3 regions of the Pseudoalteromonas sp. CF6-2 genome follow, and region 2 is predicted to be linked to each of the others. Evidence: predicted binding sites of a transcription regulator. Region 2 holds the regulator's gene; each other region holds the start of a gene.

Region 1 (3,282 bases), 330 kb from region 2:
CAAAGTATAGGGTTCAGCCCAAGTGGTAAAGCTTGTCCCAAAAATACAGAACATCAAAATAAAAAGTATATTAGGCATCGTTAATCCTTTAGCCATTTCTTAACGGGTAACACCCACTCATCTTTTGGCTTATAAAATGCGCCATGAGAGAGTCCTGTATTAATGCTTATTTCTTCGAACTTAGTGGCTTCACTCCTATCAATTAAAAATTGGCAAGAGCCAACCTGATCTGAACGTTCAAAGATTGAGTAAACCTTACCGTATGCCCTAACTGATGGATGCTTTTTAATTAAACTGGCACACCCTGCTAATATAATTAAGTTGATATTTGTGCGTTTAAGTTCATTGGCTGCCAGTATCGATAATGCCCCACCCCGTGAAAAACCAACTAGACTAATATGCGACTCAGGAACACCTGCATTTAATAAGATGTCGACATCAGCAGCTAGCTTTTTAGCAAATAAAAATGGGGCCGTGCCTTTTTTTCGGTGGTATGCAATTAAGTTATAGGCTGGATCTGCTAGTGCTTTTTTAATTGCAGGAAAATCATAAGTGCCATATTTTGGATGGCGTGGACGAATGTGCTCACCTTCGACGATGTAACCATGAGAATAAAAAACATAATGCTCATTGCTATTGAAGCTACTAGGAAGCTCATCATAAATCGTATTTGCTTGGACTTGGCATCCGCAAATAACGAGCAGTAATAAAAAACAGCGCATACTAATCCATAGCTAGGCAATAAAAATGGGCCATAAGGCCCACTCTTAGATTCGCTCGTTTGACGTTTACTCTTCGTCAAACTCTTGTAATTGTCGCTGTGCAGGACGCGCTAAGATTTCAACATAAAACGTCATAAGTCCTTTGGCTTCAATATCGCTAATGCATTTGTTGATCTCTGCCACATGCACAACCTGAGCATCTTCTGCAGATTCGCCAAACTTACAGTCAAACGCCCAATAATCAGCCCCTTCAGGAAGTGTTTTGTTGCGTTCACGTTTTAAGTATTTTTTTACTTCGTGTTTGGCTGCATCAACCATACGAGGATATTTGATTTTCTCATGGTTAAGCGTGAATGTTTTTTTCATTATGGTCCTAATAACTTGATTCAATAGTCATGGCATAAAGCCACTAGGTCGCATTATAACAAGCACATTTAAAATTAGCTGTAGTTTTTAATAATACGCTTAAATTTATCTATATTACCTATTGTAGCGTACAAGAAAGTTATGACAATTGAATTAATTGTTTAAGCTGTCGCTAAGTACAAAGGCTGATGAATTGATTCGTCTTTTAAGCCATCATAAAAAGCCGCTGCATCCATTTGTGGTCGCTCTGTAACACTATTATTAGTGTAATGACGCTTTCTAACCGCAGGTTCGCAATTATCAATGACATTTAACGGCACATGGCATTTATCATCACGAATTGTCAGTGGTTCTGGGTTTAAACATTGACGTAAACGTATATCTGTAAGCCCACCACTTAGAAGACGGAAAGCATTTTGCTCGCCAATTAGCATATCAAATTGCTCTGGTGCTAATGCTTGCTTTGGTCCCGCTCCTAATTCATTACGTAGCGCTTGCTCGGATATTTGGGTGTTAGCTAACTCTGATTTTGGGAGATGAAACTGACTAAAGTCGAGCACATCATGAGAGAGCATTGCCAATAGTAAAGCAAATTCTCCACTGCGTTGCTCATGAACACTTTTATTAAGACGATTATCAAGTTGACTCTCATTGAGTAACAAACCATCAATTTGCATAGACTTTAGCCGAATAGTTTCAAGATTAACCAGTTATCGGCATTAATCCATTTTTCTTTAGTTTTTTTCTTTACTTAAATAATCAGTTTGCTATTATCAGCGCCGTTGCATTGGAGGGGTTCCCGAGCGGCCAAAGGGATCAGACTGTAAATCTGACGGCTCAGCCTTCGCTGGTTCGAATCCAGCTCCCTCCACCACTTTTCTACGCTCAGTTAAGTGGGGCCAAATGCAATAACAATTAGTGTGGAGGGGTTCCCGAGCGGCCAAAGGGATCAGACTGTAAATCTGACGGCTCAGCCTTCGCTGGTTCGAATCCAGCTCCCTCCACCACTTTTCTAAACGACTTCTCTTTATATCTATTTTTTATTATCTCATTGCCATCGTAACTGACTACCGTTTACTTTTAACCACTGACTTGCTTTTTTATAATCAGGGTAAAAGCGACTCACACGCTGCCAAAATACAGAACTGTGATTCATATATTTTAAATGCGCAAGTTCATGAACAATTACATAGTCGATTACCCACGTTGGCGCACAGGCTAAGTGTAGGTTGAAAGTTAACTCTCGACGTTGATTACAGCTCCCCCAGCGACGTTTATAATGTTGCACTTTTAACTGCTCTGGCAAGGCCTCCTGCATTTTTAAGCAGTAGTCGTGAATACGCATTTCAAGGTAGCTCTCTAGCTTGTGATGTAAAAAGTCTTCCAGTAATGACAAATATTTACTCTCTGTATTCTTTACACGTGATGACACTGATAAGCTCAACTCACTTGAGCGTTCATTTTGTTGCCAGTGACTACTTTTGCCTTTATTAAGTTTAATTGCTAACGGTTGATTAAATAAGTTTATTACGCCCGTTTCCAATGGCAACTGCCGCATTTGTGCTTGTGACGCTTGCTTAGCAATTTGTGCTTGTACCCAGTCTTTTTTAGATACGAGCCAGGACTCTATATCACCTAGTGGTACAAAGTGCGGCGCGTAGACTGTTAGCTGCTGCTGAGCTACTTTAATCGCTACTGTTTTCCTACGTTTACTGCGTTTTAATGTGTAATCCAACAAAAAATAAACCAATTCAATGCATAAAATCTTGGTATTACATTTTACCCTGTAAAATACCTGCTAATCTATAAATATGACTAACAAATAAGTTTTCATTCTTATGCCTGATAAACCCTGTTGTAGTTATACCTCTCCCACAGGAAAAAAGTGCCAAGAAACTGATATGGGATCTGGCTTTTGTTTTTGGCACGACAATAAATTTGATAAGTCTGGGCTTGAACTAACGCAGAAATTGGAGCGTTACGCTAAAAAAGGTGGGTTATTACAAGGCTTACAATTACAAAGAGCTAACTTATCTGGGCTTAACTTAATTAAGCAAGATGATGAAGAAGGTTATGATCTCTCCTACTGCAATTTTTACCGAGCAAACCTATCTGGTGCACATTTATTCAATAATAGAATTGCCAATGCCTCACTCATGAAAGCAAATTTACATAATGCGAGCCTGCATTACTG
Region 2 (3,282 bases):
ACTTGTTGGGCCTACAGGGGTTGGTAAAACAACCACCGTTGCTAAGCTTGCTGCGTTAGGAGCCCAAAAATACGGTGCCGACAAAGTTGCATTAATTACGACGGATACATACCGGATTGGTGCCTACGAACAACTTGCTACCTATGGCCGTATTATTGGCTGTGGTGTTAAACAAGTAAAAGATGCAAATGAATTGGCTGAAGTGCTATACCATTTACGTAATAAGCGACTAGTATTAATAGACACAGCGGGAATGAGCCAACGTGATTTACGCTTGACTGAGCAGCTTAATACACTAATGCGTAATCAGCGAGTTGATATTCGTAGTTACTTAGTATTAAGTGCTACAGCACAAATAAATGTGTTGCAAGAAACCGTAAGACACTTTAAAAAGGTGCAACTAAGTGGTTGTATATTCACTAAGTTGGATGAATCGCTAAGTTTAGGTGAGATTATCAGCATAGCGATTCAAAATCGTCTTCCGATAGGGTATCTTACTAATGGTCAGCGAGTTCCAGAGGATATTCGTGTTGCAAATGCCGAAAAACTAGTGAAAAAGGCTGAGCAATTGTATTTAAAACGAGCAAAAGCACAACATTCACGACGTCAAGCAGTAGCGTCGAGCACAGTAGGGATGTATGATTAACACAGTATTAGATCAAGCAAGCGGCCTGCGCAAAATGAATCAAAATAATAATAGTGGCGTTAAAGTTATCGCTGTGACTGGTGGCAAAGGTGGTGTGGGTAAAACCAATGTTTCACTAAATACCGCTATTGCACTCGGTCAGCAAGGAAATCGAGTATTAGTACTTGATGCCGATTTGGGATTGGCAAATTGTGACGTCATGCTTGGCCTTCGTGTTGAACGTAACTTATCTCATGTTTTATCTGGCGAATGTGAGCTAGATGAAATCCTTGTTGAAGGCCCTGCGGGGATTAAAATAGTCCCTGCAACCTCTGGTTCGCAGAGCATGGTGGAACTAAGCCCTTCTGAGCATGCCGGCCTTATCCGCGCTTTTAGCGAGTTAAATACAGAGTTTGATATCTTAATTGTTGATACCGCCGCGGGTATTTCCGACATGGTATTAAGCTTTTCACGTGCAGCACAAGATGTCGTTGTGGTTGTATGTGATGAACCTACCTCCATAACCGACGCCTATGCACTTATTAAAGTACTGAGCCGTGAACATGGTGTATATAAATTTAAAATTGTTGCCAATATGGTCCGCAGTATGCGTGAAGGCCAAGAATTGTTTGCTAAACTATCAAAAGTAACCGATCGTTTCTTGGATGTATCTATGGAATTAGTTGCAACAATACCGTATGACGAAAATATGCGTAAATCGACTCGACGCCAAAAAGTGATTGTTGAGTTGTTTCCTAGTTCGCCAGCAGCAGTCGCATTTAAAACATTAGCAACAAAAGCAGTTAAGTGGCCAATACCGAATCAACCATCCGGTCATTTAGAATTTTTTATTGAAAAACTAGTAAACGGCTAACTATGACAACATCGGTGAATAAAGCGATGGGATATCAATCAGCAAACAATTTGAATGCGATTGTCGAAAAGCATGCCTCTTTAGTCAAAAAAGTGGCATGCCATTTAATTGCTCGTTTACCCGCCAGTGTTCAATTAGACGATTTAATTCAATCAGGCATGATTGGCCTTATAGAAGCATCAAAAAACTTTGATGCAGGCAAAGGAGCGAGCTTTGAAACCTTCGCTGGTATACGCATTCGCGGTGCGATGCTTGATGAAATTCGTCGCGGGGATTGGGCGCCTCGCTCTGTTCACCGAAATGCACGCCTCGTTGCTGAAACCATAGCCGCACTAGAAAGTACTTTAAATCGAGAACCCAAAGATACAGAAGTTGCTGAAAAACTTGATATTACGCTCGATGAGTACCATCATATCTTACATGATGTAAATTCTAGTAAAGTTCTGGGTATTGAGGATTTAGGTGTTGATGAAGACGTTATTACACCTATGGGGCAAGATTTAGCACTAGACAAACCGTTTAATAACGTTAAAAATGAACGGTTTAACCAATCTCTATTAACGGCTATTCAATCGTTACCGGAAAGAGATGCACTTGTTTTATCTTTGTATTACAACGATGAAATGAATTTAAAAGAAATAGGGCACATACTCGACGTAAGTGAATCGCGTGTGAGTCAAATACATGGTCAGGCGATGATTAAGCTCAAAGCAAAAATCAATGACTGGATTAATTAGTAGTAAGTAAATATAGGTTCAAACCTCACCGGAGGATGTTTTGGATAAAAACATGAAAATTCTTGTTGTTGATGATTTTTCTACAATGAGACGTATCATTAAAAACCTGTTAAGGGATTTAGGTTTCACCAATGTGCAGGAAGCTGATGATGGTTCAACAGCATTACCAATGCTACAAAATCAAGAATTTGATTTTGTTGTCACCGATTGGAACATGCCAGGTATGCAAGGTATTGATTTATTGAGAGCTATTCGTGCCGACGACAGCCTAAAGCATATTCCAGTGCTCATGGTGACAGCTGAAGCGAAAAAAGAACAAATTGTTGCTGCTGCTCAAGCGGGTGTAAATGGTTATATCGTTAAACCATTCACTGCTGCGACACTGAAAACCAAATTGGAAAAAGTGTTTGAACGTTTAGGTTAATCTAAGGGGAGAGGCTTATGTCAGCACTTGCTGCGCCTCAAATAAGTTTAGAGCAAGCTCGTCAACTTGTTGAGTATCTTGAAAATGGTGAACAAGAAAAAGCGGATAAGCTAATACTTGACACAGCATCAAAAGAACAATCAGAGCTGTTTGCAGAAATTGGTAAATTAACGCGACAACTTCATGAAGCGCTAAAAAACTTTGATCTCGATACGCGTTTAACTGGCTTAACAACGGAAGCAATACCCGATGCTAAACAGCGCTTAAATTATGTCATGGAAATGACAGAAAGCGCCGCTAATAAGACCATGGATGCAGTGGAAGCAAGTTTGCCAATTGCTCAGCAACTTGCAGACGATATAGCGACGATAAAACCTACGTGGGATCGTTTGATGAATCGAGAAATTGAGCTCGGTGAATTTAAATCGCTATGTCATAGCTTAGATAAGTTTATGAACAGCTCGCAAACTAAAACAGATGAGTTACAAGGCTTGATGACGAATGTGCTGATGGCACAAGATTATCAAGACTTAACAGGGCAAGTTATACGCCGAGTCATCGAATTAGTACGCGAAGTAGAAGACAGTTTAATCAATCTTTTAACTGTGTTTGGCAGTCAAGA
Region 3 (3,282 bases), 1.7 Mb from region 2:
TACCATCGTTACCATCACCGTTACCTGGCAGGTAGCAATATTTATCGAGCTTTTTCATTCTTATACCCATTACATTCTTTAACTAATTGTAACTGTAACTGATTTAGGGTCTTACATCAATAGGATCCGACTCTTGCGCCTTGCCTTGCATAATTGAGATTTCGACGCGACGGTTACGCTTTCTATCTTCATCGGTAACATTGGGAACAAGTGGCCTCGTTTCAGCATGGCCCACTACGACCATTCTCGATTTATCGAAACCTGGGGCTTTTTCCATTTCACTTGCAACTGCAACTGCACGCTTTGAAGATAAATCCCAATTATTGGTATATAGCTCATTGGAAACCTGAAAATCATCAGTGTGACCAGATACCGTTATTTCGCCAGGCACGTCTTTTAACAAGGTTGCAATATCTCGAATAATTGGTTTAAATTTAGGCTGTAAAAACGCACTCCCTGAAGGAAATGAGCCATTTTCCCGAATACGAATAATAATTTGCTGGCCTAAAGACTCTAGTTCAATCGCCCCATCAATAATCTGTTGTTCAAGTTGTTGCGCAATTTTCTTCACAAGCTCGTTGGTTTGTTCTTGATTCGCAGCGGAAATAGATTGATCCATCGCTTGTTCTTGCGCTGTACTTTGAGACTCACCGCCACGCTTATTACCACGCTGCTCTTGACGTCCACCTGCTGAGCTTTCATCACCGGCTTGGAATTCCAACATCTGCTGGGTCATTTCAACCGTTTGTTGTTGAATTGTTTCGATAGGCGTAGGCTCAGGTTTACCTGGCGTAAACTCCATGGCTATTACTGAAGTTCCTTTTGGGATGTCTTTTACTTCAATTTTGTTTTGCACACCAAAAGCAAACTTCATTGAGCCAGCAATTTGCTTAAATTTAAGGACATCCATTTCAGAAAAGGCAAGCAAGAGTACAAAGAAGCACATTAACAGTGACATTAAATCTGCGAAGGTTCCCATCCAAGCTGGTAAACCCGGAGGTGGACATTTGCACTCTTGATCAGACATGCTTACTCCTCAGTATCCACTTTTCGTTTAGACTCTGCTAAGTAGTTTTTCAAGATACCCTCGATTACTTTCGGGTTTTGACCATCTTGAATACCCAGTACCGCGTCGAGAATTAAGCGTTGGTTAAGAGCCTCTTCGTCTTTACGTAGCTCTAGTTTTACCTGAATTGGAATAGCAACCACATTCGCTAAGAACGCGCCATATAATGTCGTTAATAGTGCAACGGCCATCGCAGGACCGATGGCTTTAGGATCATCCATATTTGATAACATGGCAACAAGACCAATTAGCGTGCCTATCATACCCATTGCAGGAGCTATGTCGGCTAACGATTTAAATAGTCCCGCGCCATGCTCATGACGAGTGGCAGTAAGTGCGATATCTTTTTGCAAGGTAGCACGAACCACATCGGCGTCATGACCATCGACGAGCATATCAACGCCCTTGCGCATAAAGCCATTAGGAATTTCAGCTTCTTCGAGTGCTAAAAAACCACCTTTACGGGCTGAGTCTGCTAACTCTACAGCTTTCTCTATTAGCTCTTCTGGAGATTCTATCTTGAACATGAAAGCTTTCGCGGCAACTTTACCTATGCCCAAAAACTGACCCATAGTAAAGTTTGACAACACAATGAAAATAGAGCCGCCAAATACAATGACCACCGAAGGGGTGTTATAAAACATTGCAACTTGGCCATCACTACTTAACACCATCGACATAGCAATTAAGCCTATGGCACCAAGAATACCTATTATGGTTGCTAAATCCACATACCCCTCCAGAGGAACAATTGCACGATACCCTAAGGCATCAAATTTTTATTATTAACTGCTTATCGGCAAGCAATTGAAATACTTAAATCATTAAATGAATTAATTTTATTTTAATGTAAGTTTCTCAAGCTACAAGTTTATCTTGTGTCTAAAAGCGTAAAAATAACATATTGGCGTTGCTTTATGCGTAAAAAAACACATCATTCTTTGACCTAGTTTAGCATTCCCCCTAAAATTGGCCTCACTTTCTATCAGCTAGTGAGGCCACTATGGCAGCGAAGAAACCAGAAAACTTGAGCTTTGAAGAAGCCTTGGATGAATTATCTAATATTGTTGTACAAATGGAACAGGGTGACTTGTCATTAGAGCAATCTCTTAAGCAGTTTGAACGTGGTATTGCATTAGCTAATGCCTCATCAGGTAAACTACAACAAGCAGAACAAAAAGTTGCCATACTTATGGGTAACGATAGCCAAGCTCCACTGAGCAATTTCGATTCAAATTTGGACTAATTTCAGTGCAATTAATAGACCAACTGCAAGATGCGCGCAATGATGTTGAAGCAACACTTAATCACTATTTTGATCAGCCTTTAGATACCGAACAAACAATAAAAGAAGCCACTCATTATGGCGTGTTAAATGGCGGCAAACGATTACGTCCATACCTTGTTTATGCAACAGGTAGGATGATGGGGGCACAGAAAAAAGACCTTGATATTCTTGCAGCAGCCATTGAGTGTATCCATAGCTATTCACTAGTTCATGATGACTTACCAGCAATGGATGATGACGATCTGCGACGTGGCCGCCCTACTTGCCATATAGTGTATGGTGAAGCAAACGCTATTCTTGCAGGTGATGCACTACAAACACTTGCCTTTGACTTAATTGCCAATCATCCTTTTTCTGTACCGCCAGCGCAGCAAATAAAAATGATCGCCTCATTAAGCAAAGCCTCAGGTATTGAAGGTATGGTAGGTGGTCAAGCGCTTGACATTAGTGCGACGAATAATGAAATCAGTGTCGAACAATTAGAGCGTATTCATCAACTGAAGACAGGGGCACTGCTTAATTGTGCAATAACCCTAGGTGCATTGTGTGCCAATCAATGTGACGAGTACACATTAAAACAGCTTAATTTGTTTGGACAAGCGATAGGTCTGGCTTTTCAGGTACAAGACGATATCCTAGATGTCGAAGCAGATACAGAAACACTTGGCAAACCACAAGGGTCAGATATTGCAGCGAATAAAGCAACCTACCCCGCTCTTTTAGGACTGGATGGCGCAAAGCAAAAAGCGCAAGATTTACTCGCACAGGCACATCAAGCTTTAGAGGCGATTAATTTCGATACGAGTGAACTGGCAAGGCTTGCCAACTATATTGTTGAACGCAAATATTGATGCGTAAAACAACGACAAAATAACTAAAAAATCAGAGTCACAATAAGCTATAATGCACTCTGGTTAGCGAAGGATGT

Evidence for each region. Region 2 encodes FliA, which starts transcription of late flagellar genes. Its sites were predicted from a motif close to CTAAAGNTNNNNNNNNNNNNGCCGATA; they were not measured.
Region 1: a site for FliA is predicted at 1,800-1,826, ahead of L3Q70_RS10150 (VC2046/SO_2500 family protein). Genes of this name have one in related genera too.
Region 3: a site for FliA is predicted at 1,861-1,887, ahead of pomA (flagellar motor protein PomA). Genes of this name have one in related genera too.

The regions. Positions count from the first base shown of each region.
Region 1 covers NZ_CP091442.1:2,185,990-2,189,271, forward strand. Annotated here, with positions in the region: gene L3Q70_RS10135 (alpha/beta hydrolase-fold protein) at 1-78, opposite strand, end outside; gene L3Q70_RS10140 (alpha/beta hydrolase) at 81-722, opposite strand; gene L3Q70_RS10145 (DUF6172 family protein) at 789-1,088, opposite strand; gene L3Q70_RS10150 (VC2046/SO_2500 family protein) at 1,250-1,765, opposite strand; tRNA gene L3Q70_RS10155 (tRNA-Tyr) at 1,878-1,962, shown strand; tRNA gene L3Q70_RS10160 (tRNA-Tyr) at 2,011-2,095, shown strand; gene L3Q70_RS10165 (SprT family zinc-dependent metalloprotease) at 2,137-2,823, opposite strand; gene L3Q70_RS10170 (ion channel) at 2,927-3,282, shown strand, end outside.
Region 2 covers NZ_CP091442.1:2,512,948-2,516,229, reverse strand. Annotated here, with positions in the region: gene flhF (flagellar biosynthesis protein FlhF) at 1-646, shown strand, start outside; gene L3Q70_RS11710 (MinD/ParA family protein) at 639-1,499, shown strand; gene L3Q70_RS11705 (RNA polymerase sigma factor FliA) at 1,526-2,236, shown strand; gene cheY (chemotaxis response regulator CheY) at 2,277-2,660, shown strand; gene L3Q70_RS11695 (protein phosphatase CheZ) at 2,678-3,282, shown strand, end outside.
Region 3 covers NZ_CP091442.1:785,515-788,796, reverse strand. Annotated here, with positions in the region: gene L3Q70_RS03680 (flagellar motor protein MotB) at 104-1,027, opposite strand; gene pomA (flagellar motor protein PomA) at 1,030-1,797, opposite strand; gene xseB (exodeoxyribonuclease VII small subunit) at 2,070-2,312, shown strand; gene ispA ((2E,6E)-farnesyl diphosphate synthase) at 2,318-3,205, shown strand.